3 regions of the Streptomyces sp. NPDC031554 genome follow, and region 2 is predicted to be linked to each of the others. Evidence: riboswitches for the same ligand, from Rfam matches in the RefSeq annotation. Region 2 holds a riboswitch; each other region holds the start of a gene.
What was found. A riboswitch is a leader RNA that binds a small molecule or an ion and turns the genes downstream of it on or off. The one in region 2 is predicted to bind S-adenosylmethionine.
Positions count from the first base shown of each region.

Region 1: another riboswitch for S-adenosylmethionine. It lies ahead of ACZ5FU_RS32515 (aminotransferase class V-fold PLP-dependent enzyme); the one in region 2 lies ahead of ACZ5FU_RS21600 (amino acid ABC transporter permease).
Region 3: another riboswitch for S-adenosylmethionine. It lies ahead of thrC (threonine synthase); the one in region 2 lies ahead of ACZ5FU_RS21600 (amino acid ABC transporter permease).

Region 1 covers NZ_JBVIKX010000018.1:26,436-36,057, reverse strand. The annotation lists gene ACZ5FU_RS32550 (L,D-transpeptidase) at 1-215, shown strand, start outside; gene ACZ5FU_RS32545 (response regulator) at 241-663, opposite strand; gene ctaE (aa3-type cytochrome oxidase subunit III) at 843-1,463, shown strand; gene qcrC (cytochrome bc1 complex diheme cytochrome c subunit) at 1,529-2,341, shown strand; gene qcrA (cytochrome bc1 complex Rieske iron-sulfur subunit) at 2,338-3,396, shown strand; gene qcrB (cytochrome bc1 complex cytochrome b subunit) at 3,393-5,015, shown strand; gene trpD (anthranilate phosphoribosyltransferase) at 5,155-6,219, shown strand; SAM riboswitch class IV at 6,361-6,477, shown strand; gene ACZ5FU_RS32515 (aminotransferase class V-fold PLP-dependent enzyme) at 6,656-8,017, shown strand; gene ACZ5FU_RS32510 (Lrp/AsnC family transcriptional regulator) at 8,055-8,336, opposite strand; gene ACZ5FU_RS32505 (rhomboid family intramembrane serine protease) at 8,519-9,232, opposite strand; gene ACZ5FU_RS32500 (hypothetical protein) at 9,404-9,622, shown strand, end outside.
Region 2 covers NZ_JBVIKX010000008.1:109,641-119,262, reverse strand. The annotation lists gene absR1 (beta-glucuronidase AbsR1) at 1-519, shown strand, start outside; gene ACZ5FU_RS21620 (NtaA/DmoA family FMN-dependent monooxygenase) at 664-2,040, opposite strand; gene ACZ5FU_RS21615 (LLM class flavin-dependent oxidoreductase) at 2,061-3,260, opposite strand; gene ACZ5FU_RS21610 (transporter substrate-binding domain-containing protein) at 3,315-4,340, opposite strand; gene ACZ5FU_RS21605 (amino acid ABC transporter ATP-binding protein) at 4,474-5,238, opposite strand; gene ACZ5FU_RS21600 (amino acid ABC transporter permease) at 5,409-6,389, opposite strand; SAM riboswitch class IV at 6,776-6,897, opposite strand; gene ACZ5FU_RS21595 (glutathione S-transferase C-terminal domain-containing protein) at 6,965-7,861, opposite strand; gene ACZ5FU_RS21590 (putative leader peptide) at 8,007-8,123, opposite strand; gene ACZ5FU_RS21585 (class I SAM-dependent methyltransferase) at 8,361-9,125, opposite strand.
Region 3 covers NZ_JBVIKX010000004.1:479,366-488,987, forward strand. The annotation lists gene ACZ5FU_RS14145 (PTS transporter subunit EIIC) at 1-567, shown strand, start outside; gene ACZ5FU_RS14150 (hypothetical protein) at 781-1,347, shown strand; gene ACZ5FU_RS14155 (NADH:flavin oxidoreductase) at 1,387-2,511, opposite strand; gene groL (chaperonin GroEL) at 2,776-4,398, opposite strand; gene ACZ5FU_RS14165 (cold-shock protein) at 4,741-4,947, opposite strand; gene ACZ5FU_RS14170 (MoaD/ThiS family protein) at 5,400-5,675, opposite strand; gene thrC (threonine synthase) at 5,672-6,955, opposite strand; SAM riboswitch class I at 6,974-7,144, opposite strand; gene ACZ5FU_RS14180 (glucosyl-3-phosphoglycerate synthase) at 7,314-8,258, shown strand; gene ACZ5FU_RS14185 (alpha,alpha-trehalose-phosphate synthase (UDP-forming)) at 8,400-9,622, shown strand, end outside.

The DNA.
Region 1 (9,622 bases), on a different contig from region 2:
TGAGCACCGAGAACGCCGAGTGGTTCTTCGACAACGTCCGCGAGGGCGACGTCGTCGAGGTCGTCAACAGCGACGGCGACACGATGGAGACCTTCGGCAACGGCTTCGGCGACTGGAACCTGGACTGGGGGAAGTGGCGCGAGGGCAGCGCCCTGACCGCCGGCCCGGACAAGCCCCGGGAGGACACCTTCAGGCTCCGCCCGGCGGCCGTCTAGCGGCGCCCCCGCGCCCCGCGGCCCCTCAGTCCCCGGAGAGGCCCTCGGACGCGCCCACGAGGCTCCGGCGGCGCAGCACGGCCGCCAGGGCCGCCGCGAACTCCACGGGGTCCACCGGCAGCGTCACGGCCGCGTCGGCCCGGCTCCAGGTGGCCAGCCACGCGTCCTGCGGCCGCCCGATGAGCAGCAGCACCGGCGGGCAGCGGAACACCTCGTCCTTGATCTGCCGGCAGAGCCCCATGCCGCCCATGGGCACGGCCTCGCCGTCCAGCACACACACGTCGATCCCGCCCCGGTCCAGTTCCGTCAGCACGGCGGCGGGCGTCGCGCACTCCAGGAACTCGACCAGGGGCGCGTCCGGGGCCGGCCGCCGTCCGGCGGCCAGCCGCACCTGCTCCCTGGTGTCGGCGTCGTCGCTGTAGACCAGCACCGTGGCGGTCGCCTGCATGGTTCCTCCGCGTCATTGGAGTGGAACTTCGGGGTACCGATGGGGCGGATGCTACTCCCCCGGACACCGCGTCAACACCTGTGGGAACACGCCTGCGATGGGCCATACGGGCAGTACACGGGGTGCGGACACTCCGAACGGCACCCCCCGGAGTGAGGGCGGGATAAGCGACCGACATAATGTCGGTCGTGGCGACAGCAACGACAGTAGACACCGGGCACGCGCACCCGTCGGTCAATCGGCCGAACCTCACCAGCGTCGGAACCATCATCTGGCTGAGTTCCGAGCTGATGTTCTTCGCGGCCCTCTTCGCGATGTACTTCACCCTGCGATCGGTGACGGGTCCCGATCACTGGAAGGAAATGGCGCACGCGCTGAACCTTCCGTTCTCGGCGACGAACACCACGATCCTGGTGCTCTCCTCCCTCACCTGCCAGCTCGGCGTCTTCGCCGCCGAGCGCGGTGACGTGAAGAAGCTCAGGATGTGGTTCATCGTCACCTTCGTGATGGGTGCGATCTTCATCGGCGGTCAGGTGTACGAGTACACCGAGCTGGTCAAGAAGGACGGGCTCTCGCTCTCCTCCGACCCGTACGGCTCGGCGTTCTACCTGACCACCGGGTTCCACGGCCTGCACGTGACGGGTGGCCTCATCGCCTTCCTGTTCGTCCTCGGTCGCACCTACGCGGCGAAGAGGTTCACTCACGAACAGGCGACCGCGGCCATCGTCGTGTCCTACTACTGGCACTTCGTCGATGTCGTCTGGATCGGCCTCTTCGCCACGATCTACCTGATCAAGTAGCCGGGCCCGATCCCGCACCCGTCCCAGAAGCATCGACGCAGAAGATCCTGACACCGGGGTAATCCGTGAAAAAGCTCTCCGCACGACGACGCCATCCGATGGCGGCGCTCGTCGTCCTCCTCCTCGCGCTGGCATGCACCGGGGGGCTGTACGCCGCGTTCGCACCCGCGGGCAAGGCGCAGGCAGACGAAACCGCACAGTCCCTCGCCATCGACGAGGGCAAGAAGCTCTACGCCGTCGGCTGCGCCAGCTGCCACGGCACCGGCGGTCAGGGCACCTCCGACGGTCCGAGCCTGGTCGGCGTGGGCGCCGCGGCCGTCGACTTCCAGGTCGCCACCGGCCGGATGCCGGCCGCGACCTCCCAGGGCGCCCAGGTGCCCAAGAAGAAGAACATCTACACGCAGGCCGAGATCGACCAGCTCGCCGCGTACATCGCCTCGCTCGGCGCCGGCCCCGCCGTCCCCACCGAGGCCCAGTACGGCCCCGAGGGCGCGGACATCGCCAAGGGCGGTGACCTGTTCCGCACCAACTGCGCCCAGTGCCACAACTTCACCGGCAAGGGCGGCGCCCTGACCCGGGGCAAGTACGCGCCTTCGCTGGAGGGCGTGGACCCGAAGCACATCTACGAGGCCATGCAGACCGGCCCGCAGAACATGCCCTCCTTCCCCGACACCACCATGTCGGAGCAGAACAAGAAGGACATCATCGCGTACCTGGACGCGGTCAACAGCTCCGACTCGGAGAGCCCCGGCGGTCTTGAGCTGGGCGGCCTCGGGCCGGTCAGCGAGGGCCTCTTCGGCTGGATCTTCGGTCTCGGCGGGCTGATCGCCGTCGCCGTGTGGGTCGCCGCCCGGACCGCAAAGGCCAAGAAGTCATGAGTAGCCAAGACATCCCAGAAGAGAACCTGCCCGCTGCGCAGGAGCACGCCCACGGAGCCGTAGGCGTCGCGGACGAGAAGCACCCGTTCGCCGACCCCGGGCTGCCGCCGCACGAGCACCGTGTGCAGGACATCGACGAGCGGGCCGCCAAGCGGTCCGAGCGTGCGGTCGCCTTCCTGTTCACGCTGTCGATGCTGGCCACCGTCGGCTTCATCGCCTCCTACGTGGCGATCCCGCACGACAAGTCGGTCTTCATCTTCCCGCTCGGCCACATCAGCGCGCTGAACTTCGCGCTCGGTCTGACGCTCGGCGCGGCCCTGTTCTGCATCGGCGCGGGCGCGGTCCACTGGGCCCGCACCCTGATGTCCGACGTGGAGGTCGCCGACGAGCGGCACGCCATCGAGGCGTCGCCCGAGGTCAAGGCCAAGGTCATGGCCGACTTCCGGGACGGTGCCCGGGAGTCCGCGCTGGGCCGCCGCAAGCTGATCCGCAACACGATGTTCGGTGCGCTGGCCCTGTTCCCGCTCTCCGGCGTCGTCCTGCTGCGCGACCTCGGTCCGCTGCCCGAGGACAAGCTGCGGCACACGCTGTGGTCCAAGGGCAAGCTGCTCGTCAACATGAACACCAACGAGCCGCTGCGTCCCTCGGACGTCGCCGTCGGTTCCCTCACCTTCGCCAAGCCGGAGGACCTCGAGGAGGACGACCACGACTTCCAGACCCAGATCGCCAAGGCCGCCCTGATGATCGTCCGCATCCAGCCGGAGGACATCAAGGACAAGCGCGAGCTCGAGTGGTCGCACGAAGGCATCGTGGCGTACTCGAAGATCTGCACCCACGTGGGCTGCCCGATCTCCCTGTACGAGCAGCAGACGCACCACGTGCTGTGCCCCTGCCACCAGTCCACCTTCGACCTGTCCGACGGTGCCCGAGTGATCTTCGGTCCCGCCGGTCACGCCCTGCCGCAGCTGCGCATCGGCGTGAACGACGAGGGCTACCTCGAGGCGCTCGGCGACTTCGAAGAGCCCGTCGGTCCTGCCTTCTGGGAGCGCGGATGAGTAACAAGGACGACCGCCGCAAGGCGCCCGCGGGCGAGCGGGTCGCCGACTGGGCCGACGGCCGCCTGGGGATCTACTCCCTGGCCAAGGCCAACATGCGCAAGATCTTCCCGGACCACTGGTCCTTCATGCTGGGTGAGATCTGCCTCTACAGCTTCATCATCATCATCCTCACGGGTGTGTACCTGACGCTGTTCTTCCACCCGTCGATGAACGAGGTGGAGTACCACGGCAGCTACGTCCCGCTGCAGGGCCAGCTGATGTCCGAGGCCTTCAACTCGACCATGCACATCTCCTTCGACGTGCGCGGTGGTCTGCTCATCCGGCAGATCCACCACTGGGCCGCGGTCATCTTCCTCGCCGGCATGTTCGTGCACATGATGCGCGTCTTCTTCACGGGCGCCTTCCGCAAGCCGCGCGAGATCAACTGGCTGTTCGGCTTCCTGCTGTTCGTCCTGGGCATGTTCACCGGTTTCACCGGCTACTCGCTCCCGGACGACCTGCTCTCGGGCACCGGTGTCCGCTTCACGCAGGGCGCGATCCTGTCGGTGCCGATCGTCGGCACCTACATCTCGATGTTCCTGTTCGGCGGGGAGTTCCCGGGCGGCGACTTCGTCGCGCGGTTCTACTCGATCCACATCCTGCTGCTGCCGGGCATCATGCTCGGGCTCGTGGTCGGCCACCTGATCCTGGTCTTCTACCACAAGCACACCCAGTTCGCGGGTCCCGGACGCACCAACAAGAACGTCGTCGGCATGCCGCTGCTGCCGGTCTACATGGCCAAGGCCGGAGGCTTCTTCTTCCTGGTCTTCGGCGCCATCGCGGCCATCGCCGGCATCGCGTCCATCAACCCGATCTGGGTGCTGGGCCCCTACCGTCCGGACCAGGTGTCCACCGGCGCCCAGCCCGACTGGTACATGGGCTTCGCCGAGGGCCTGATCCGCGCGATGCCGGGCTGGGAGATCAACTTCTGGGGCCACACGCTGGTCATGGGCGTGTTCGTCCCGCTGGTGCTGTTCGGTCTGTTCCTCGGTGTGATCGCCATGTACCCGTTCATCGAGTCGTGGGTCACCGGCGACAAGCGCGAGCACCACATCCTGGACCGCCCGCGCAACGCCCCGACCCGTACGGCCTTCGGTGTCGCCTGGGTCACCGGCTACCTGATCATGCTGATCGGTGGTGGCAACGACATCTTCGCCACCCACTTCCACCTGTCGATCAACGCGGTCACCTGGTTCGTCCGGATCGGCTTCTTCGCCGGACCGGTCATCGCCTTCGTGATCACCAAGCGGATCTGCCTCGGCCTCCAGCGCCGCGACAGGGACAAGGTGCTGCACGGTCGCGAGACCGGCACCATCAAGCGCCTGCCGCACGGTGAGTTCATCGAGGTGCACGAGCCGCTCAGCCAGGAGGCGCTCTACACGCTCACCTCGCACGAGCAGTACGAGCCCGTCGAGATCGGCCCGACGGTCGACGAGAACGGCGTCGAGCGCAAGGTGAAGCGCACCGAGAAGGTCCGCGCCAAGCTGAGCAAGGCGTACTACGGCGAGGAGAGCCAGATCGCCAAGCCGACCGTCGAGGAGTACAAGGAGATCACGAGCGGCCACGGCCACCACTGATCACTGCGTCGCCACGCACCCCAGAAGGGCCCCGTCCGGTGTACGGACGGGGCCCTTCGCCCTGTCCGCGGCTGGATAGGGTGGAACCGTAGAGACGCGCGTCCCGCGGAGCGGGACCCCATCGACCCAGGAGCGGCTTATGAGCGCTGTGACCCCCGCCGGAGGCGACACCGCGGCGGACCGTTCCTGGCCCGAGGTGCTGAACGCCCTGCTGTCCGGCCACGACCAGAGCGCCGACGCCACGGCGTGGGCGATGGACCGGATCATGCGCGGCGAGGCCACCGACGCGCAGATCGCCGGCTTCGTGGTGGCGCTGCGCGCCAAGGGCGAGACCGTCGAGGAGATCAACGGACTCGTCCGCGCGATGTACGCGCACGCGAACGTCATCGAGGTGCCCGGCCCCTCGGTCGACATCGTCGGCACGGGCGGCGACGGCGCGAAGACGGTCAACATCTCCACGATGTCCTCGATCGTCGTCGCCGGCACCGGCGTCAAGGTCGTCAAGCACGGCAACCGGGCCGCGTCCTCCGCCTCCGGCGCCTCGGACGTCCTGGAGAAGCTCGGCGTCCGCCTCGACCTGACCCCGCGGCGGGTGGCCGAGGTCGCCGAGGAGGCCGGCATCACCTTCTGCTTCGCCGTCACGTTCCACCCGGCGCTGCGCCACGCGGGCGCCGCGCGCGGCCAGCTGGGCATCCGCACGGTGTTCAACGTGCTGGGCCCGCTGACCAACCCGGCCAGGGTCCGGGCCCAGGCGGTCGGCGTGGCGGACCCGCGGATGGCGCCGATCGTCGCCGGCGTCTTCGCCGAACGCGGCCACTCCTCGCTGGTGTTCCGCGGTGACGACGGCCTCGACGAGCTGACGACGACCTCCACCTCCCGGGTCTGGGTGGTCCGTGAGGGCAAGGTGACCGAGGAGTCCTTCGACCCGCGCGACGTCGGCCTCGACCTCGTTCCCGTCGAGGCCCTGCGGGGTGCCGACGCCTCCTACAACGCCGAGGTGGCGCGCAGGCTGCTGGACGGCGCGACGGGCCCGGTCCGCGACGCCGTCCTGCTGAACTCGGCGGCCGCCCTGGTCGCCCTGGAGCCGACCGGGGCGCCGCTCGCCGAGCAGTTGCGCGCCGGCATGGCCAGGGCCGCGGAGTCCCTCGACTCGGGGGCGGCGAAGCGGACGCTGGAGCGCTGGGCGGCGGCCACCCACGCCTGAACACGGCCGCCCGCGCGCCGAACACGGCCACCCGCGCCCGGACCGGGACAGCGGTCGGCGGGGCGCGGTCCGGACTCCCGCCGTCTCAGGGAACGGACCGCGCCTTGCGCGCCGGTGATCGTGTGGCAAGATGCTGTACCAGGTCATGAGTGACAGTCATGAGGCCCCGGCCGACTGTCCGGCAACCCTCCGTCCGTGGCGGGGTGCCCCGGGTGAAGACCAGGCCGTGGACAGAAAGGTCCACGGCAAGCGCGGACCCCTCGCACGCTTCTGACCGAGCGAGGGCAGGGGTCCTGGTCGTCGAGGAGCCCTCCGTGAGCAAGCGAATGCACTAGGGCCGCAGAGCCCCGCCTCCGCATCCCTCTTCACTCTTCCCCGCGCTCGAGCCGTAGTCGCTCGCGTGGTGAATACCCCTGCCTCTCACGGGAGTTCAGCCATGTCCGTCTCCACCGTTGCCGCCGACCCGACGCTTCGCACCCCGCTGCCCGTCCTGGGGCGGGACGTCACCGTCCCGCTCGTCACCGGCGGCGAGATCGGCTACGCGGCCCTGGACTACGCCGCCAGCGCGCCCGCCCTCCAGCGCGTCTGGGACGACGTGGCCGCCTACGCCCCCTACTACGGCAGCGTCCACCGCGGCGCCGGACACCTCTCCCAGCTCTCCACCGACCTCTTCGAGAACGCCCGCCGCACGGTCGCCGACTTCCTCGACTGCCGGCCCGACGACCAGCTCGTCTTCACGCGCTCCACCACCGACTCCCTCAACCTCCTGGCCGCCGCCCTCCCCGCCGGCTGCCAGGTCTTCGTCTTCGAGACCGAGCACCACGCCGCGCTGCTGCCCTGGAAGAACGCCCGGGTCACCTTCCTCGACGCCCCGCGCACCCCGCGGCAGGCCGTGGCGACCCTGGAGCGGGCCCTCGCCGGCCGCGACGGGCACGGCCCGGCTTTGGTCTGCGTCACCGGTGCCTCCAATGTCACCGGCGAGCTGTGGCCCGTACGCGAACTGGCCGCCGCGGCCCACGCCCACGGCGCCCGGATCGTCCTGGACGCCGCCCAGCTCGCCCCCCACCACCCGGTGTCCGTCCGCGACCTCGACGTCGACTGGGTCGCCTTCTCCGGCCACAAGCTGTACGCCCCCTTCGGCTCCGGGGTGCTGGCCGGCCGCGCCGACTGGCTGCGGGAGGCCGAGCCGTACCTCGCCGGTGGCGGCGCCAGCCGCAGGGTGACCCGGCGCGAGGACGGGGGAGTGGACGTGGAGTGGCACGAGGGCGCCGCCCGGCACGAGGCCGGCTCCCCGAACGTCATCGGGGCCCACGCCGTCGCCTCCGCCTGCAGGGCCCTCACCGAGGCGGGCTTCGACACCCTGGTGGCCCGCGAGCGGTACCTCGTGGAGAAGGTCCGCACCGGCCTCGCGCGGGTCCCCGGGGTGCGGATCCTGTCCCTCTTCGGTGACGACGCGCCGCGGGTCGGCGTGATCTCCTTCGTGGTGGACGGCTGGAACAGCTCCCACCTCGCCGCCGCGCTCTCCGCCGAGCACGGCATCGGCGTCCGCGACGGCCTCTTCTGCGCCCACCCCCTGGTACGCACCCTCCTCGGCGGCGACCCCCGCGGCGGGGGCGAGTGCGGCGCCCCCGGGGCGGCCCCCGGCGAGGAGTCCCTCAGCGCGATCCGCGTGAGTTTCGGCGCGGGCACCCCCGACGAGCACGTCGACCGCTTCGTGGCGGCGGTGCGGGAACTGGTGACCGAGGGTGCGAAGTGGCGCTACCGCACGCAGGACGGCCGCTGCGTCCCGGCGGTGTAGCCGGCGGCCTCCCCGCAGGGGGCGGCGCCCCGCAGGGTCAGGAGTCCAGCCCGATGGCGAACGCGGCCTCGAGGTCGTGCTGCGAGTAGGTGCGGAACGCGACGTGCGTGTCCGTCGCCTCCACGCCCGGGATCTTGCTGATCCGCCCCGGGATCACCTCGGCGAGGTCCTCGTGCTGCCGCACCCGCACCATGGCGATCAGGTCGTAGGTGCCGGTCACGGAGAACACCTCGCTCACGGACTCCAGCGAAGCGATCGACTCCGCGATCTCGGGGATCCGGTCCACGCTGGTCTTGATGAGGACGATCGCGGTGATCACGGCTGGTTCTCTCCCTCGGGGGCCGGAGCTGGGCTGCCGCCCACTCTAGTGCCGCGACAGGCGACGTCCGCCCCGTCGCGACGCCCGGCACGCACGCTCGCCGCACCGGCCGAAGTCCCCGGCACGTCCCGTACGAGGGACTCCGGCCGGCACGCCGGGAGCACGCACCGGACGCCGCTCCTTCACGGGCGGACGCCGCCCGCCACGGCACTGGTGGGCCGGGTGAAGCGGGCCCACGCGTAGCCGAAGCCCAGCCCGAAGCCCACCAGGTGCGCCAGGTACGCCACGCCCGGCCCCTCCCCGGCGCGGCCCGCCGCCACCCATTGCAGCGCCGCCCAGAAGGGCAGCACGACCCAGGCCGGGAACCGCAGCGGCAGGAAGAGCAGGAACGGCAGGAGACTGGTGACGCGGGCCCGGGGGAACAGGTACAGGAACGCGCCGAGCACCGCCGAGACCGCCCCGGAGGCACCGACCAGGGACTGTCCGGAGTCGGCGTTGGCGGCGGCGTACCCCAGCAGTGCCAGGGCGCCGCAGCCGAGGTAGAAGAGCGTGAACTCGACGCGGCCCATCCGGCGCTCGGTCATCGCCCCGAAGACGTGGAGGAAGAGCATGTTGCCCAGCAGGTGCACCCAGCCGCCGTGGACGAACAGGGCGGTGAAAGGAGTGAGGGCGGAGTGCGGCACGCCGTCGAACACGTCCGCGGGGATCACGCCCCACCGACGGAAGTAGGCGCGTTGCGCGAGCGCCGCCCCCTCGCCGGTGCCGTACGCCGGATCGAGGCCCGAGGCCGGGCCGATCACGAAGACCAGGCAGCACAGGGCCGTCAGTCCGTACGTCACGGGCGCCACCGGGTGTCGGACGGCCCGCCCCAGCAGCCTGCTCCAGTCGCCGATCATGGCTACAGAGCATGACGCAACGGGACGTAACGGACCCCGTCGCCTCGCCGCCGTGGACGGACGGGCGGCGCGGACCCGCCAGGCCGTAGGGTTACGAGCCACATGCTCCGGGGAGCCTCGGGCGCGGCCCGGTCCCGGAGGACCGACACTAGAAGGAAGCGGACGGTCACGATGACGGTTCCCCTGCCGACCGCCACGACGCGGTGGCGCTGCACTCTCTGCGGCAACCTCACGCGGTTCGACGTGACGCGCTCGTCGAAGGTCGTCGAGTACGTCCACCTCGATCTCGCCGGTGAGGCGAAGGTGGAGGAGCGCGAGGTGGTCAGTGAGACCATCGAGTCGGTGCGGTGCCGTTGGTGCAACGCCGTGGATCAGGTGGAACTGGTGGAC
Region 2 (9,622 bases):
GACCGCACCTACTTCAACGTCCTGCGCAAGCTGGAACCGGCCGAGGTCAACGGCTCGGTGTGGGACCCGCAGTCCGTGATGGAGTACCCGTTCCCGGCGGGGCTGATCCTGGAGCCGGAGCAGTTCCGCGGGGGCGTGCACCCGCCGGGTGCGCTGTCGCCGATGGACAAGGAGTTCGTGCTCCGCTGGTACCCGCCGCGGGCCGTGCCGCGGCCGCCCGCGCTGGTGCCGTTCCGTTCGGTGCCGCTGTCGCTGGCGGCCGGTGAGCAGGCCGACTTCACGATCGAGCCGCCGGAGACCCGCGAGTACGCCGTCGGCACCTTCGGGGACGGTGACGCGGTCGTGGTGGTCTTCGAGGAGCGGGAGGGCGAACCCCGCTTCCTGGCCGGGCGGGACGACGGGGGCACCCCGGACAACGCCGCCGTCAGGGCCCGGCTCGTCAAGGGCCGCCGCTACTTCGTCCGGGTCCGGCTGTACTGCGGCTGGGGCGCGGGAGAGACCGCCGTCATGTGCTGGTGACGGCGCAGGGGGCGCCGTGCGCGCCAGGGGGACCGCGTTCCGGCGCCGGGGGAAAGGGCCGGCGTCCGTCACCTTCGGGGGAGGGAGACGGGCGCCGGCCGCACCCGGCGCGACCCCGCGGCCCGGCGGGGGGCCGGGGGAGCCTCAGGAGGCCGCCCGCCGGGCCGCACCGCGGTCGTCGGGGTGGGCGAGGCCGAGGTGGTCGCGCAGGGTGGTGCCCTCGTACTCGGTGCGGAAGACGCCCCGTTCCTGCAGGAGGGGGACGACCTTGTCCGCGAACTCGTCGAGGCCGCCGGGCGTGATGTACGGGACCAGGATGAAGCCGTCGGAGGCGTCCGCCTGGACGTACTCGTCGATGGTCCGGGCGACGGTGGCCGGGGAGCCGACGAAGTTCTGCCGGTTGCCGGTCTCGATGACCAGGTCCCGGATGGACCAGCCGTTCGCGGCGGCCAGCTCGCGCCACTCGCGGGCGACGGCCGACGGGTCGCGGTACATGCGGACCTGGGCGCGGCCGCGGGCGATGTGGTGTTCGCCGGGGTCGGGGTCGATGTCGGGGAGGGGCCCGTCGGGGTCGTAGCCGGACAGGTCCCGGTTCCAGACGAACTCCAGGTGCTTGAGGGCGGTGGCGCCGCTGACCTGCTGCCGGCGGACCTCGTGGGCGATCTCCTCGGCCTCGGCGTCGGTGTCGCCCAGGACGAAGCTGGCGGCCGGCAGGATGAGCAGTTCGTCGGGGCGGCGGCCGTACTTGGCGAGGCGGGACTTCACGTCCCGGTAGAAGGCCTGGCCGGTGTCGAGGGCGGCGTACCGGCTGAAGATGGCGTCCGCGCTGGAGGCGGCGAACTCGCGGCCCTCGTCGGAGTCGCCCGCCTGGAAGATCACCGGGCGGCCCTGGGGACTGCGCGGGACGTCGAAACGGCCGTGGATGTCGAAGTGCCGGCCCTCGTGGACGAAGGCGCCGGCCTCGGCGTCGGCGAGGAAGGTGCCGGTGGCCTGGTCGGCGACGATCTCGTCGCCCCGCCAGGAGTCGAAGAGTTCGTTCGCCGTGGCGAGGAACTCCCGGGCGCGGGAGTAGCGCTCGTCCTGCGGGAGGAAGCCGCCGCGCCGGAAGTTCTCGCCGGTGAAGGCGTCCCAGGAGGTGACGACGTTCCACGCGGAGCGGCCGTCGGAGAGGTGGTCGAGGCTGGCGAACTGGCGGGCCACCTCGTAGGGCTCGTTGAAGGTGGAGTTGATGGTGCCGGTCAGTCCGAGGCGGTCGGTGACGGCGGCGAGGGCGGCGAGGACGGTGAAGGTGTCGGGGCGGCCGACGACGTCCAGGTCGTAGATGTGGCCGCCCTGTTCGCGCAGCCGGAGCCCCTCGGCGAGGAACAGGAAGTCGAACTTGGCGCGTTCGGCGGTCTTCGCGAAGTGGACGAAGGAGCTGAAGTCGATGTGGCTGCCGGCCCGCGGGTCGCTCCACACGGTGGTGTTGTTGACGCCGGGGAAGTGCGCGGCGAGGTGGATCTGCTTCTGGGGCTTGCTCATGTCGGGGGGTCCCCTCCGGCTCAGGCGGCGTAGCGGTTGGCGGGGCGGTGCAGGCCGAGCAGCCCGCGCAGGGTGTCGGCCTCGTAGGCGCGACGGAAGGCGTCGCGGCGCTGGAGTTCGGGGACGAGGCCGCGGGTGATCGCCGGCAGGTCGTGGCCCGTGACGGCGGGGCGCAGCCGGAACCCGGTCAGGCCCGTCGCCCGGAAGTCCTCCAGCAGGTCGGCGAGTTGGGCGGGGGTGCCGGTGAAGATCCGGGCGTCGCCGGTGTACTCCTCGCCGGCCAGGCGGTCGAGGCGGTCGCGGCGGGCGGCGGCCTCGGCCGGGTCGTCGTCGAGGAAGACCAGCAGGTCGGCGAAGACGTGCAGCCGTTCGCCGGCGCGGCCCGCCGCCTCCTGCTCGGCGCGGATCTCGGCGAGGATCGCGCGGGCCTGTGCCGTGTCGTGCGGGGTGGTGTAGCCGACGTCGGCGGCGCGGGCGACCAGGCGGTAGGGGACGGTGTCGTGGGCGAGGGCGGTGACCGGGGGCTGGCCCTGCGGCGGGCGGGGCGTGATGGAGGGGCCCTTGACGCTGAAGTGGCGGCCCTCGAAGTCGATGTGGTGCAGCTTGTCCCGGTCGATGAAGCGGCCGGTGGCGACGTCCCGGATCTCCGCGTCGTCCTCCCAGCTGTCCCAGAGGCGGCGCACGACCTCGACGTGGTCGCCCGCCTCGTCGAAGAGGTCGGCCACCACCTCCCGGGCGGCCGGGTCGTCGTAGGCCTCGATGCGGGGAACGGTGCGGCGGCCGAAGTGGGCGGCCTCGGCGGGGCGGGCGCTGATCCGGACGCGCAGGCCCGCGCGGCCGGCGCTGACGTGGTCGAGGGTGGCGACGGCCTTGGAGATGTGGAACGGCTCCGTGTGGGTGGCCACCACCGTCGGGACCAGGCCGATGTGGCGCGTCAGCGGGGCGATCCGGGAGGCGATCAGGACGGCGTCGAGCCGGCCGCGGACCTGGTCGGTGCGCTCGTCCGGGTCGAGGAAGTGGGAGGACTGCAGCCCGAGACCGTCCTCGATGGTGACGAAGTCGAGCAGGCCGCGCTCGGCCTCCGCGACCTGGTCGGCCCAGTAGCCGGCGGTGAACAGGTCGCGGGGGCGGGAGACCGGCTCGCGCCAGGACGCGGGGTGCCAGCCGGTGCCGTCGAGGGCGACGGCGAGATGCAGGGGGGCGGGGGACGTCGGGGACACGGGAGTGCCTTCCTGGAGATCCGTACGGGTGGGCGCCGGGGCCGGGGGGCGGGGTCAGGAGTCGGTCAGCGGCAGGCCGGGCGGGTCGATCTCGGACGTGGCGACGGCCTCGTCGGAGAGGTTCCAGGCGGCGAGCCACTTGGCGTACTGGCCGTTGTCGATCAGGTGGTTGACGGCGGCGGCCAGGGGCTCGGCGAGGCCGCTGCCCTTCTTGGCGGTCGCCGCGATCAGGCCCTGGAGGCTCTCCCCGGCACCGGAGAACCGGCCCGCGATCCGGGTCGGGCCGGGCGTGCCGGCCGACTGGGTGACGTGGTAGGAGAGGCTGGGGTTCGGGCCGAAGTAGGCGTCGATCTTGCCGCTGTTCAGCGCCAGGTAGGTGCTGTTGGTGTCCTGGAAGTACTTGACGGTGAGCTGCTTGCCCTCGCTCTCCAGCTTCTTCTTCCAGGCCAGCAGGATCCGCTCCTGGTTGGTGCCCGCGCCGACCGAGACGGTCTTGCCGGCCAGCACCTCGTGGTCGCCGTCGAACGTCCACGTGCTCGACTTCGGTGCCTCCAGGGCCAGGTCGTCCTTGCGGTAGGAGGCGAACTCGTACTTGCGCTTGCGCTCCTCGGTGACGGTGACGTTCGTGAGGGCCACGTCGACCTTGCCGCTGTCGATGCCGACGAAGAGGTTCTCCCAGGTGAACCGCTTGATCTCGGGTTCGAGGCCGAGGACCGCGGCGATCAGGCGGCCGAGGTCGGGCTCGGACCCGGTGAGGGTCTTCTGGTCGCCGCCCACGTAGCCCAGCGGCGCGGAACCGGACGGCAGGGTGCCGCTGCCGATCACGAGTCGGCCGCTCTCGCGCACCGACTCGGGCAGCAGGGCGCTGATCGACTTCACCTCGGACACCTTGAGGGTGGTCTCCTTCGCGGCGCCGTTGGAGACCCGGCCGACGGTCACGCTCCCCGAGGCGGCGGCGTCGGTCGTGGTGGCGGCGTCGCTGTCACCACCGCAGGCGGCGAGCCCGGTGGCCAGGGTGGCGACGGCGGTCGCCGCGGTGATGCCGCGTATCAGGCTGCGTCGGGTGATGTGGAGAGACATGGGCTTCCTTTGTCACTTGTCGCTTGTGGCTTGTGGCTTGTGGCTTGTCGCCGGAAGAGGGGTGCCGTGGGGGGAGCCGTGGGGCTGCGGGGGAAGTCGTTCCGCCGGGCCGGGAGTCGTGGAGCGGGGGGTGTCAGAGCACCTTGCCGAGGAAGTCGCGGGTGCGTTCGTGGCGCGGCCGGTCGAGGACCTCGGCGGGCGGGCCCTGTTCGACGATCCTTCCGCCGTCGATGAAGACGACCCGGTCGGCGACCTCGCGGGCGAAGCCGATCTCGTGGGTGACGATGACGAGGGTGGTGCCGCTGGTCGCCAAGTCCTTGATCACGGCGAGTACTTCGCCGACGAGTTCGGGGTCGAGGGCGGAGGTGGGCTCGTCGAAGAGGATGACGCCGGGACGCAGGGCGAGGGCGCGGGCGATGGCGACGCGCTGCTGCTGGCCGCCGGACAGCTGTCGGGGGTAGGCGGACGCCTTGTCGGCGAGGCCGACCCGGCCGAGGAGTTCGCGGGCCAGTTCCCGGGCCTCGGTCCTGCCGAGCCTGCCGGTCGCCACGGGGGCGGCGGCGACGTTGTCGGCCACGGTGAGGTGCGGGAAGAGGTTGAAGTTCTGGAAGACGAACCCGATGCGGCTGCGCTGGGCGAGGATGGCCCGTTCGCTCAGCTCGCGCAGCCGGTCGCCGTGCCGGCGGACGCCGATCGGCTCGCCGTTGACGCTGACGTGGCCGATCTCGGGCTTCTCCAGGTGGTTGATGACCCGCAGCAGGGTGGACTTGCCGGAACCGGACGGGCCGAGGACGACGGTCACCTCGCCGGGCCGCACGGTCAGGTCGACGCCGTCCAGCACCCGGTGGGCGCCGTACCACTTGTGCACGCCGTGCACCTGCACGGCGGCGGGCCGCACGTCGGCCGGCACGGCGGTCCCGGCGACTCCGTCGGTCTTCGCGTCCGCGGCGGTCCCGGCGACTCCGTCGGTCTTCACGTCCGCGGCGCTCCCGACGGCCCCGTCGGTCTTCGCGTCCGCGGCGGTCCCGACGGCCCTGCCGGCCGTGACGGTCCCGGTGGTCTCGGCGGTCATACGGCGGCCTCCCTGCGCGCACGCTCCCGCAGGTCCCGCAGGCCGGTGCGCAGTCTCTGCGACGGGGTCGGCGGCAGGGAGCGCACGGCGCCCCGGGCGTAGTACCGCTCGACGTAGAACTGGATCACGGACACGAGGCTCGTGAGGATCAGGTACCAGACGGTGACGACCAGCAGCAGGGGCACGATGTCGCCGGGGTAGGTGGAGCCCATCGACTGGGCGGTGCCGAACAGGTCGAGCAGCGACACGTAGAAGACCAGCGAGGTGCTCTTGATCAGGCCGATCAGCTGGTTGACGTAGGCGGGCGTGATCGACCGCAGGGCCTGCGGGAAGACGATCCGCCGGAAGCGGTAGCCCTGGGGCAGGCCCAGCGCGGACGCCGCCTCGTGCTGGCCCTGGTCGACGGAGAGGATGCCGCCGCGGACCACCTCGGCGGCGTAGGCCGCCTCGTTGAGGCTGAGACCGATCACGGCGATGGCCATGTCGGTGGCGAGCCGGGACTCGTCGAAGGTGAAGAAGGCGGGTCCGAAGGGGACGCCGACGCTCAACGTCTCGTACAGGGCGCTGAAGTTGTAGAGGAACAGCAGCACGACGATCAGCGGGACGGAGCGCAGCGCCCAGACGTAGGTCCAGCTCGCGGCGCGCAGCACCGGGCTCCGGGAGAGCCGGGCCAGGGCGAGCAGGATGCCGCCGAGGAGGCCCAGCACCGCGCTCCAGGCCGTCACTTCGAGGGTGACCAGCAGTCCGTCGAGGATCGTCGGGCGCAGGAACCAGTAGCCGAAGCGGTCCCACTGGTAGAAGGGGTTCGTGACCAGCCCGTGGACGAACTGGGCGGCCAGGACCAGCACGACCGCGGTGGCGATCCAGCGTCCGGGCCGGCGCAGCGGCTGGACGCGCTGCGCGGTGAGCCGCGGCTGCGGCGGGAGGTCGGCGGACGGCGCCTCGGCGAGGGCCACGGCGCCTGGGGGTTCACTCATGAGGGGGCTCCGGCGGGAGTCGGGGCACCCCGGATCACGGCGGGCGTGCGCGGCCGCGCCGGCCCGGCGGGGCGGTGGGGACCGCTCGGGGCCGGGCCGGCGCGCACGGCGTGCGGACACGTGTGCGGAACCGGGGTGGGGCGGGCAACGGCACACCGCTCGGGCGGTGTGCGTCGGGAACGCGGGGCGGGGCGAAGGTGAGGTTCAGCCCCGACAGCGGGCACGGCCCGGTGCGGTACACAGTGCGCTGCTCACGCGCAGGAGATCCACGGCGCGGTCGGCGACGAGGACCGCGGGGAACGGCCGTACGCGGCCCCGGAGACGGCGGGGAGCCGTCCGAAGAGCTGCGTTCATGGCCGTCACCGTCACTGTCCGGCCCCGTGGGGCCCTCGCGCTTACCGAAACGTCTGCCGAAACGTCATCCGGTCCGGTCGTCACCTGGGGCACCCCACCGCCGAGCGAGGGTTGCCGGTCAGCAAGCCAGGGCTTGTCGCTGACGCTCATGACCGTTCTGGTCCGTAAGTTAAGACAGCCGCCCCGGCGAATGTCAACGCCGGTCCGGCAGGTGGACCGACTCAGGGCCGCTCCACCTGCGCCTCCGCGCTCGGGGCGGGAGTGGCGTGGGCGGTCCAGTCCAGGATCTGGACTGCCGATCCGGCGGCTTCCAGGCCTTGGCAGCGGGCCCGGTGGCGGCGGCCGGCACCGTCGAGGTCGAGCCGGCCGCCGAAGGCGGGGTGGGCGGTCAACCGGCGTGCGTAGGACCACAGTTCGGTGAAGCCGGCGATGCGGCGCACGGCGTCCGCGTCGAGGTGATGACGGTGCACGGTGTCGAGCTGGACCAGCGTCACCCACAACTCGACGTCCGCCGCGCAGATCTGTTCCCCCAGCAGGTAGGGGTGCGCGCCGAGTCCCTGGTCGAGGACGCCGAGCGTGCCGAGCAGCGTGTCGAGGGCCTCGGTACCCGCCGCCGCTCCGGCGTCGGCCGCTCCGGCGCGCTGTGCGGCGTCCTCGACGCCCAGGGCGCACATCCGCTCGACGGCCTCGATCTCCGACTCCCGGCCGCACGGGTACAGCGAGGTGCCGCCACCACCGAAGTGCCGGGCGAGGTCGCGGGTGATGTCGGGGGCGTGGGTGGAGACGATCCGCCCGGACCAGTCGTCGCTGAGGACCGGTCCGAGGGCGGGGCCGGTGTAGTGGTGGGCGCTGGCGTCGTACAGCGGACGCAGGTGCGCGTGCCCGCCGTCCGGACAGTCCGGGACGGCGGGCAGGAGGGTCACGGGACAGGCCCGGTCCAGGCCGAGCAGGCCGTGGACGACCGCGATGCGCAGGCCGTCGGGGTCGGCCGGGGAAAGGTGGAGCCGGTAGCGGCGCGGCACGGCGTAGTGGCCGCTGCGCGCGTCGTGGCCGATGCGGCCCCGGAAGGCGGGGGCCGGCCGGGCGGACGGGTGGGCGGCCTGCGGTGTGACGGACATGACTCTCCCCTGGGGCGGGCGCGTGCGGGACGCGCGGCGGCTGCGACGTGGGACGGGAGGGCGCGGGCCGGGTCCCGCGCACGCCGCGGGAGGGCGGTGCCGCGGGGACACCGCCGAGGGGGCGGCGCACGGGGAACGGGCCGGTTCAGCCCTGGGGCATCGCGCTGCAGACACGCAGCAGGTCGATGTGGCGGCGGGAGGTGAGAAGGGGTGACGACGGCGCCGTGCCGCTCGTGCGGCCGTCGGCCGACTCACACCCCATGTTTCCCTACCTTTTCACTAGGATTCCCGGTTCCGAGTGTCGAGCCACCCCCGGCCGCCGTCAAGAGGGCGTCCACGAGATGGGTCGGGGGGGGGTGAAGAGGGGTCGCGGGGAGAGGTCACGAGGAGCAGCCGTGGAGCAGGCACGGGGAGAGGTGCGGAGGGGCCCGCGGAGAGGGACCGCGCCGGGTCCGGCCCGGTCCCCCGTCGGCGGTACGCGCCGGGGCCGCCCCGCCGTTCACTCCGTGGCCGTGGGGTCCGGCAGCCGGTACACCGACACGTGGGAACGGGACTCGGCGGTGAACGCGGAGCCGGTCCAGTCCGCGTGCCGCGACTCCGGGACGAAGCCGGCCAACCGGGCCATGAGGTCGAGTTCGGCCGGCCAGACGTAGCGGTGCGGGCTGCGGTCCAGCCGTGCCCGCCGGCCGCTCCCGTCGAACCGGAAGTGGTGGGAGACGACGTGCTGGCGCAGGACGTCGTAGGTGTCCAGACCGATGTAGCCGGGTTCGGCGTGCCAGACGGTCGCCTCCTGCCCCGGCGGGAGCCTGCGCAGTTCGGGCACCCACAGTTCGACGACGAACCGCCCGCCGGGTGTCAGGTGACGGGCGGCGTTGCGGAAGCACGCGACCTGCTCGGCCTGGGTGAGGAGGTTGGAGATCGTGTTGTGGACGAGGTAGACGAGCGCGTACTCCCCCGGTGCGCGGGTCGTCGCCATGTCTCCGACGACCACCGGGATCGCCGACTCGTCGGCCTTGGTGCGCAGTTGCCCGATCATCGGGCGGGACAGCTCCACGCCGGTGACGGGCACGCCGCGCGCGGCGAGCGGCACCGCCACCCGTCCTGTTCCGATCGCGAACTCCAACGCCCTTCCCCCAGAGGCGAGTTCGGCCAGCCGGTCGACGGTCGGTCCGAGGACCTCGGGGGCGAACATGCCGGTGCCGGGAGTGTCGTAACGGCTCGCGGTGTCGGCGTCCCAGAGCTGCTGCTGATCCAGCTGATCCATGGGACCCACGATGGTCCGGCGTCCGGGGGCTGTCCAACGGTTTGCCGCCCGCGACGGCGGCCGCCGCCGGACCCGGGCCGCCGACCGCGCGCACGAACGCCGGACGGCCGACGGCGTCCGGCGGGTCCTGCCCACCCTGCGCCTGGCGGACGACGGCGAACCGCTGGACCGCGCCCGCCACGCGGCGGTGCCGGTGGCGGACGCCCTGGCCCGGGAGGCGTTCCGCCGGGACCCGGCGGGACCCGGCCGGGGGACGCGGTCCTGCCGGAGGAGGCGAAGGTGATGCCGCGGGGGTACCCGGGGGCGGTCGTGACGCGGCATCCGTCGCGGGAGGGCGGCGCCCGAGGCCGCACGGTGACGGGGTCGTGCGGTGACGGGGCCTCGGGTGGCACCGTCGTACTGCGTCGGGGCCGTACGGCGGCACCGGGGCCGTGCGGCGGCGAGGTCGTACGGTGTCACGGCCGTGCGTGCGGCGTCGGGGTCGTGCGTGCGGTGGC
Region 3 (9,622 bases), on a different contig from region 2:
CTGCCGCTGGTGATGCTGGGCCTGCACCAGGCCCTCATCCCGATCCACACCACGCTCATCGAACAGCAGGGCCACACCGTGCTGTTGCCCGTCCTGGCGATGGCGGGCGCGGGCCAGGTGGGCGCGGCCCTCGCGGTCTACGTCCGGCTGCGCCACGACACCCCGTTGCGCACGACGATCAGATCGGCCCTCCCCGCCGGCCTGCTGGGCGTCGGCGAACCCCTCGTCTACGGCGTCTCGCTCCCGCTGGGCCGCCCCTTCCTCACGGCCTGCGTGGGCGGGGCGGCCGGCGGGGCCTTCGTCGGCTTCTTCGCGATGCTCGGCGACCGGGTCGGCGCGACCGCGATCGGCCCGTCCGGCTGGGCCCTCTTCCCCCTGCTCGCCGGGAACCGGGGCTGGGGCACCCTCCTCGGCGTCTACGCGGGCGGGCTGCTGACGGGCTATGCGGTCGGCTTCGCCGCCACCTGCCTCTTCGGCGTCACCGACCGCGTCCTGGCCGCCGCCGGTTCCGGACGCCCCGCCGACGACCCGCCCGGTGACCGGTCGCCCTCGCGATCCGGCCGGTGAACCCGCCCGGGCCCGGCCCGGAACACCCCGGGCGCGCCCCGGCTCGCCGCCGGGGTGTGCGACGGTTGGAGTCACCGGTGCCGCACGACCGCGCGCCCGGGCCGCGGAGAAGCCCGCGGCGGGACCGCGCACCGGGGCGGCGCGCCGCACGACGGCACACCGCGGGAGAGCGCACCGCGGGACAGCACGCCGCAGGAAACGGAGACGCCCGTCATGAACCACGCCCAGCTCACCCACCTGGGCCGCGCCCTGCGGCTGCTCGGTGAGCACGGGGACGCCCTGACCGCCGACACCCCCGACGCCAAGCTGCACGAGGTCAAGGCGGATCTGCGGCGCGCCCTGGAGCTCCTGGAGGAGGGCGTGACCTCGGCCGCGCCCAGCACGCGGTGCGCCGAGCACCCGAACGGACCCGTGGACAAGGCCGCCCCCGACCTGTGCCTGCTGTGCGAGACCCGGCGGCGGGCGGCCCGGCGCGCCGAGTTCAACGGCCCCGCCCCGCAGACCCCGCACCCCACCGCCCCGTCCCGCTACGGCACCCGCGGCGACCGCCCCCAGCCCCAGCAGCGCTGGCTGCCGGAGCTGTGGAACGGCCAGGAGTGGCAGCTGTGCGGCACCCCCCGGCGCGACCGCCGCGAGGCCGAGCTGTACCTCGCCGCCCTGCGCCGGGGCTCCCGCCCCGCCATGGCCTACCGCCTGGTGCACGAGTTCACCGACTACGAGGTGCTGCGCGTCTGGGGGGTCCCGGTGAAGGTCGACATCGAGCCCCTGGGCAACCTGTAGGCCGGCCGCATCCCGGCGCCCGGCCCGCCCCGGCCGGCGTCAGCTCAGGGTCTTGAGCGACGCCGCGTCGTAGGGCTTCAGCTCGTCCAGGCGGCCGGCCAGGACCTTGGCGGCCCACTCCGGGTCCTGGAGCAGCGCGCGGCCGACGGCCACCATGTCGAACTCGTCGCGCTCCAGCCGTTCGAGCAGGTCGTCGAAGTTCTTGACGGCGGAGCCCTCGCCCTGGAAGGCCTTGAGGAACTCGCCGTCGAGACCGACCGATCCGACGGTGATGGTGGGCCGGCCGGTCAGCTTCTTGGTCCAGCCCGCGAGGTTGAGGTCGGAGCCGTCGAACTCGGGGACCCAGTAGCGGCGCGTGGAGGCGTGGAAGGCGTCGACGCCGGCCGCGGCGATCGGGGTGAGGATGGCCTCCAGCTCCTCCGGGGTCTCGGCGAGGCGCGCGTCGTAGGCGTCCTGCTTCCACTGCGAGTAGCGGAAGACGACCGGGAACTCCGGCGACACGGTCTGGCGCACGGCGGCGACGATCTCGGCCGCGAACCGGGTGCGGGAGACCGGGTCGCCGCCGTAGGCGTCGGTGCGGCGGTTGGTGCCCGCCCACAGGAACTGGTCGACCAGGTAGCCGTGGGCGCCGTGGATCTCCACGCCGTCGAAGCCGATGCGCTCCGCGGCCGCCGCGGCCTCGGCGAAGGCGCCGATGACGTCGTCCAGGTCGCGCCGGGTCATCACCTTGCCGGTGCCCTCGGTGCCGTCCGTGCGCACGCCGGAGGGGCCGACGGCGGGGGCGTCCGCGACGGGCGGCTGGCCCTGCTCGCGCACCATGCCGATGTGCCACAGCTGCGGCATGATCGTCCCACCGCCCGCGTGCACGGCCTCGGCGACCTTCGCCCAGCCCGCCAGCTGCTCCTCCCCGTGGAACCGCGGCACCCGGTCGCTCTGCCCGGCCGAGTCGTGGCCCACGTACGTGCCCTCGGTGACGACGAGTCCGACACCGGCGGCGGCCCGGCGGCCGTAGTACGACGCCACGTCCTCGCCGGGGATGCCGCCGGGCGAGAACATGCGGGTCATGGGGGCCATGGCGATGCGGTTCGGGACGGTCAGGCCGTTGAGGGAGACGGGGCGCGCGAGGATCTCGGCGGCGCGGGCGGCGGCGGGGGTGGCGGTCACGGCAGGGGACTCCTCGGAGAGGTCACGGCGGACGTCGAGCGGCGGACATTCCGGACGGTATGTGCACGTGCAAGCACCGTCCTTCCCTCTCAACGGCGCCGCCGCCCCCGCCATTCCGCCCGCTCCCCCGCCGCCCCTGTGATCCGGACCACGCCGACGGGACCGCTCCGCCCCGCGGAGCCGGCGTCCGAAACGCCCGAGGGCGGCACCCCCCGCCTCGGTGGGGAGTGCCGCCCTCGGTGGAAACCCGAGCCCGGATCAGGCTCAGAAGTCCATGTCACCGCCCGGCATGCCGCCGCCGGCCGGGGCCGCGGCCTTCTCCGGCTTGTCGGCGATGACGGCCTCGGTGGTGAGGAACAGCGCGGCGATCGACGCGGCGTTCTGCAGCGCGGAGCGCGTCACCTTCGCCGGGTCGATGATGCCCTCGGCGATCATGTCGACGTACTCACCGGACGCGGCGTTCAGGCCGTGACCGACGGGCAGGTTGCGCACCTTCTCGACGATGACGCCACCCTCGAGACCACCGTTGACGGCGATCTGCTTGAGCGGGGCCTCCAGGGCGAGCTTCACGGCGTTGGCGCCGGTCGCCTCGTCACCCTCGAGGTCGAGCTTCTCGAAGACCGAGGTGGCCTGCAGCAGGGCCACGCCACCACCGGCGACGATGCCCTCCTCGACGGCCGCCTTCGCGTTGCGGACGGCGTCCTCGATGCGGTGCTTGCGCTCCTTGAGCTCCACCTCGGTGGCGGCGCCGGCCTTGATGACGGCCACGCCGCCGGCCAGCTTCGCCAGACGCTCCTGGAGCTTCTCGCGGTCGTAGTCCGAGTCGCTGTTCTCGATCTCGGCGCGGATCTGGTTGACCCGGCCCGCGACCTGCTCCGAGGAGCCGGACCCGTCGACGATGGTGGTCTCGTCCTTGGTGATGACGACCTTGCGGGCCTTGCCCAGGAGGTCCAGGGAGGTGTTCTCGAGCTTGAGACCGACCTCCTCGGAGATGACCTCGCCACCGGTGAGGATGGCGATGTCGTTCAGCATCGCCTTGCGGCGGTCGCCGAAGCCCGGGGCCTTGACCGCGACGGACTTGAAGGTGCCGCGGATCTTGTTGACGACCAGGGTCGACAGGGCCTCGCCCTCGACGTCCTCGGCGATGATCAGCAGCGGCTTGCCCGACTGCATGACCTTCTCCAGGAGCGGGAGCAGGTCCTTGACGTTGGAGATCTTGGAGTTCGCGATCAGGATGTACGGGTCGTCGAGGACGGCCTCCATACGCTCCATGTCGGTCGCGAAGTACGCCGAGATGTAGCCCTTGTCGAAGCGCATGCCCTCGGTGAGCTCGAGCTCGAGACCGAAGGTCTGCGACTCCTCGACGGTGATGACGCCTTCCTTGCCGACCTTGTCCATGGCCTCGGCGATCAGCTCGCCGATCTGGGTGTCGGCGGCGGAGATGGAGGCCGTGGAGGCGATCTGCTCCTTGGTCTCGACATCCTTCGCCTGCTCCAGCAGGGCACCGGAGACGGCCTCGACGGCCTTCTCGATACCGCGCTTGAGGGCCATCGGGTTGGCGCCGGCGGCCACGTTGCGCAGACCCTCGCGCACCAGGGCCTGGGCCAGGACGGTCGCGGTGGTCGTGCCGTCACCGGCGACGTCGTCCGTCTTCTTCGCGACTTCCTTGACCAGCTCGGCGCCGATCTTCTCGTACGGGTCCTCGAGCTCGATCTCCTTGGCGATGGAGACACCATCGTTGGTGATCGTGGGGGCGCCCCACTTCTTCTCGAGGACGACGTTGCGGCCCTTGGGGCCGAGCGTCACCTTGACGGCGTCCGCGAGCTGGTTCATGCCGCGCTCGAGGCCGCGCCGCGCCTCCTCGTCGAACGCGATGATCTTGGCCATGTGAAGTGGTCCCTCCAGGACTGGGGGTGATTCCTTCGGACCGCGCCCGCGCCCGCGACGGACGGCTCGCCGGCCCCGTGGTTCCTTGCCCCACCTGGCCTGCGGGCCTCACCGACCCGGTCCTTCGTTGTCACTCTCACCTTCAGAGTGCTAACGCAATGATTAGCACTCGCCTGTGCCGAGTGCAAGCGCCTCACCGGGATACGCAGGTGAACGGGGGGTGGCGGCGGACGCCGGCGGGCGCTCGCGCCCGGTCGCGGACACGACGAAGGGCTCACACCCGGGAGGTGCGAGCCCTTCGTCGGTGGAACGGAAGAACGTCGCTGCAAGTCGGCGCGTGCTTCAGCCGGTCGCGAGCCGGACCATGTCCGCCTGCGGCCCCTTCTGACCCTGCGAGATCTCGAAATCGACCCGCTGGCCCTCTTCCAGGGTGCGGTATCCGTCCATCTGGATCGCGCTGTAGTGGACGAAAACATCCGCACCACCGTCGACCGCGATGAAGCCGTACCCCTTCTCCGCGTTGAACCACTTGACGGTGCCCTGAGCCATGCCTAACTCCCCTATTACTGGCCCTTGCACAGATCCGCGCTTCGCGGATCCGGGTCAGACCTCACCCCCCAGTTGGTTGGGGGCGTGCGCCGGAACGCGTCGACCGCGGCCGAATGTATCTGTCCAACTGCCCTCTGCAACAGGTCAATCGGGCGAGAATTCTGGACGCGGAGAGTCCGCGGAAGAGTGAGAGTTCGCCCGGATCCAGGGCAAGTCGGGCCCCACAAAGGGAATCAAAGGCGCAAAACACATGCACACTTTGGCTACTTCTCATCGCCCGCCCCGGCGGAACTCATATGCGGCCGGCATGCGAGGGGCGGCGCGTTCCCCAACTCTACCGCGCTCAACCACACTGAATTGCCCCCTCCGCTTCTCTCGCGGAGGGGGCAATTCGATGAACTCTCGGTCATTGACATTACCGACGGTTACTACCGGCGGGTACGGAACACCGCTCAGCCGCCGGCCACGGCCGGGATGATGGAGACGCCGGCGCCGTCCGGGGTCGCCGTGTCCAGCCCCTGCTCGAAGCGCACGTCGTCGTCGTCGACGTAGACGTTGACGAACCGGCGCAGCTTGCCCTGGTCGTCCAGGACGCGGGCGGCGATGCCGGTGTGGTTCTTCTCCAGGTCGGTGATGACCTCGCCGAGGGTCGCGCCCTCGGCCGGGACCTCGGCCTTGCCACCGGTGTAGGTGCGCAGGATGGTCGGGATGCGGACGGTCACGCTCATGCGAGGCCAGCCTCTCGGAAGGAGTCCAGGGTGGGACGGATCGTGGCGGTGAGGCCGGTGCCGGCCACCGCGTCGAGGGTCTTGAGGCCGTCCCCCGTGTTGAGGACGACGGTGGTCTTCGTCGGGTCCAGCAGACCGTTCCCGATCAGCTTCCTCGTCACGCCGACCGTCACACCGCCGGCGGTCTCCGCGAAGATGCCCTCGGTCCGCGCCAGCAGCTTGATCGCGTCGACCACCTGCTCGTCGTCCACGTCCTCCACGGCGCCGCCGGTGCGGCGCGCGATGTCCAGGACGTAGGGACCGTCCGCCGGGTTGCCGATGGCGAGGGACTTGGCGATGGTGTTCGGCTTCTGCGGGCGCACCACGTCGTGGCCGGCCTTGTAGGCGGCGGAGACGGGGGAGCAGCCCTCGGCCTGCGCGCCGAAGATCTTGTACGGCTTGTCCTCGACGAGGCCGAGCCCGATCAGCTCCTGGAGCCCCTTGTCGATCTTCGTGAGCTGCGAGCCGGAGGCGATCGGCACGACGAGCTGGTCGGGGAGCCGCCAGCCGAGCTGCTCGCAGATCTCGTACGCCAGCGTCTTGGAGCCCTCGGCGTAGTACGGCCGCAGGTTGACGTTGACGAAGCCCCAGCCCTCGCCGGCCGGGTCGCCGATCAGCTCGGAGCAGAAGCGGTTCACGTCGTCGTAGTTGCCCTCGATGCCGACGAGTTCGCCGCCGTAGATCGCGGCCATGACGACCTTGCCCTGCTCCAGGTCGTGCGGGATGAACACGCAGGAGCGGAAACCGGCGCGGGCGGCGGCGGCGCCGACGGCGCCGGCCAGGTTGCCCGTGGAGGAGCAGGACAGGGTGGTGAAGCCGAAGGCGCGGGCGGCCTCGATGGCCTGGGCGACGACACGGTCCTTGAAGGAGTGCGTCGGGTTGCCGGAGTCGTCCTTGACGAACAGCTTGCCGGGGTCGACGCCCAGCTCGCGGGCCAGGTTGTCGGCCTGGACGAGCTTGGTCCAGCCGGGGTTGATGTTGGGCTTGTCCGCCACGTCGGCCGGGACGGGCAGCAGCGGCGCGTAGCGCCAGATGTTCGCGGGGCCCGCCTCGATGCGCTTGCGGAGCTCCTCGGTCCCGTAGGACGAGAAGTCGTACGCGATCTCGAGCGGGCCGAAACACTCCTCGCAGGCGAAGACCGGGCCGAGGGGCACGCGGTGTCCGCACTCGCGGCAGGAGAGCGCCGCGGCGGGACCGAGGTCGACGGAGTTCGTGGTGCTTGCAACTGTCTGCGCAGCCATGTGAGGCGAGGCCCTTTCTCCTCATCTTCCTCACGACGCATCTCGCCGTGAGACGGATTTGGCACCTTCCCTAGCCGGGAGCCTCGCCACATCGGTGTGACGCGTGGGCGGTCACACCTGGCGGCGCGCGCGGCTGGAGGGTTGCCGGGGCTTCATCGGGCCGTATCCCTCTGCCCCTCTGGATGAGCGGTATGAAGTTGTGAACAGCGGCCACCTCGGACATGCGATGGTCATCCGCGTTGTTCAAGACTGTAACCGAAGGCCAGGACAGTTGAGACAGACGTCCGAACCGCGAGATGGATCACATGGTCACCTCCCGTGCACCGCGTGTGATCACGACAGTGAGGAGCCGCAGACCGTGCTGAAGGAAGCCGAGACCTGGCTGGCCACCCGCTCCTGGTCCGTGACCGACCGCCCGCTGCACCGCGTCCTGGCCGCGAAGCGCGCCTCGGGCCAGTCGGTGTCCGTCGTCCTGCCCGCCCTGAACGAGGAGGAGACGGTCGGCGACATCGTCGCGGTCGTCCGCCACGACCTGATGCAGCAGGTCCCCCTCGTCGACGAGATCGTCGTCGTCGACTCGGGCTCCACCGACCGCACGTCGCAGGTCGCCGCGGCGGCCGGGGCGCGCGTCGTCCACCGGGACGAGATCCTGCCCCGGATACCGGCCGTGCCCGGCAAGGGCGAGGTGCTGTGGCGGTCGCTGCTCGTGACGAGCGGGGACATCGTCTGCTTCGTCGACGCCGACCTCAGGGAGTTCTCCTCCGACTTCGTCTCGGGGATCGTGGGCCCGCTGCTCACCGACCCCGGCGTGGACCTGGTCAAGGCGATGTACGACCGCCCGCTGGGCGGCGCCGCGGGCCAGGGCGGCCGGGTCACCGAACTGATGGCCCGCCCCCTGCTCAACATGCACTGGCCGCAGCTGGCCGGCTTCGTGCAGCCGCTCGGCGGCGAGTACGCGGCCCGCCGCGGCCTGCTGGAACGACTCCCCTTCCCCGTCGGCTACGGCGTGGAGCTGGGCATGCTCGTCGACGCCCTGCACCTGGTCGGTCTGGACGCCCTCGCCCAGGTCGACGTCGGCGTCCGCAAGCACCGCCACCAGGACGGACAGGCGCTCGGCCGGATGGCGGCGGCGATCTACCGCACCGCGCAGCTCCGGCTGGCCCGCGGGCACCTGATCCGCCCCGCCCTCACCCAGTTCGAGCGGGGCGCGGACGGCTTCGAGCCGCGCACCCACTCCGTGGACACCGAGGAACGGCCGCCGATGGCGGAGATCGCCGAGTACGCGGAGCGCAGGGTCGCCTAGCCGGTGGCGGGCCGGGCCGGGCGCGGGCGGCCGGGCGCGGGCGCGGCACCCGGTCCGGTGGCCGTATACGGCCGGACATGACCCGGTCACGGACCGCATCCGTACGTTTGAGCGTTTACGGACCGGGCTAGGTTGTGGCGTATGGCTTCCACGCGTGCTGCTGTTGCTGAGGGTGCTCAGGTGCTGGTCGCGTCCAACCGCGGCCCGGTCTCCTACCAGGTGCGCGAGGACGGTTCGCTGCACGCCAGAAGGGGCGGCGGCGGACTGGTCTCGGGCCTGTCGGCGATCGGGCCGGACGCGGGCGCCCTGTGGGTGTGCTCGGCGCTCTCCGACGACGACCGCGAAGCGGTGCGGCGCGGGGTCGGTGAGGACGGCGTCCGAATGCTCGACATCCCGGCCGACGTGCACGCCGACGCGTACAACGGCATCGCCAACTCCGTCCTGTGGTTCATCCACCACCTGCTGTACCAGACCCCGCTGGAGCCCGTCTTCGACGCGGAGTTCCGGCGCCGGTGGGCGTCGTACGAGACGTACAACCGGGCCTTCGCGGAGGCGCTCGCCGAGGAGGCCGGGGAGGGCGCGGCGGTCCTGGTGCAGGACTACCACCTCTGTCTGGTCCCCGGCATGCTCCGCGAGCTGCGGCCCGACCTGCGCATCGGCCACTTCTCGCACACGCCGTGGGCGCCGGTGGACTACTTCGCGCTGCTCCCCTCCGACATCCGCGAGCGGCTGCTGCGCGGCATGCTCGGCGCGGACCGCCTGGGCTTCCTGACCCGGCGCTGGGCGGACGCCTTCACCGCGTGCTGCGCGGAGTTCACGGGCGGACCGGGCGGCACCGAGATCGGGGTGCACGGCCTGGGCGCCGACGCCGACTTCCTGCGCGCCCGCTCCCACGAGAGCGACGTCGAGGAGCGCATGGCCGTCCTCCGCGAGGAGATCGGCGAGGGCCGCAGGGCCATCGTGCGCGTCGACCGCACCGAGCTGTCGAAGAACATCGTGCGCGGTCTGCTGGCCTACCGGCAGCTCCTCGACGACCGCCCCGAGTGGCGCGAGCGCGTCGTCCACGTGGCGTTCGCCTACCCCTCCCGCCAGGACCTCGCCGTCTACCGCGACTACACGGCCGAGGTGCAGCGGTTGGCGCGGGAGATCAACGAGCGGTACGGCACACCCGGCTGGACCCCGGTCGTCCTGCACGTGAAGGACGACTTCGCCCGCTCCCTGGCCGCGTACCGCCTCGCCGACGTGGCCCTGGTCAACCCCATCCGCGACGGCATGAACCTGGTCGCCAAGGAGGTCCCGGTCGTCTCCGACGAGGGCTGCGCCCTGGTGCTGTCCCGGGAGGCGGGGGCGTACGGGGAGCTGGG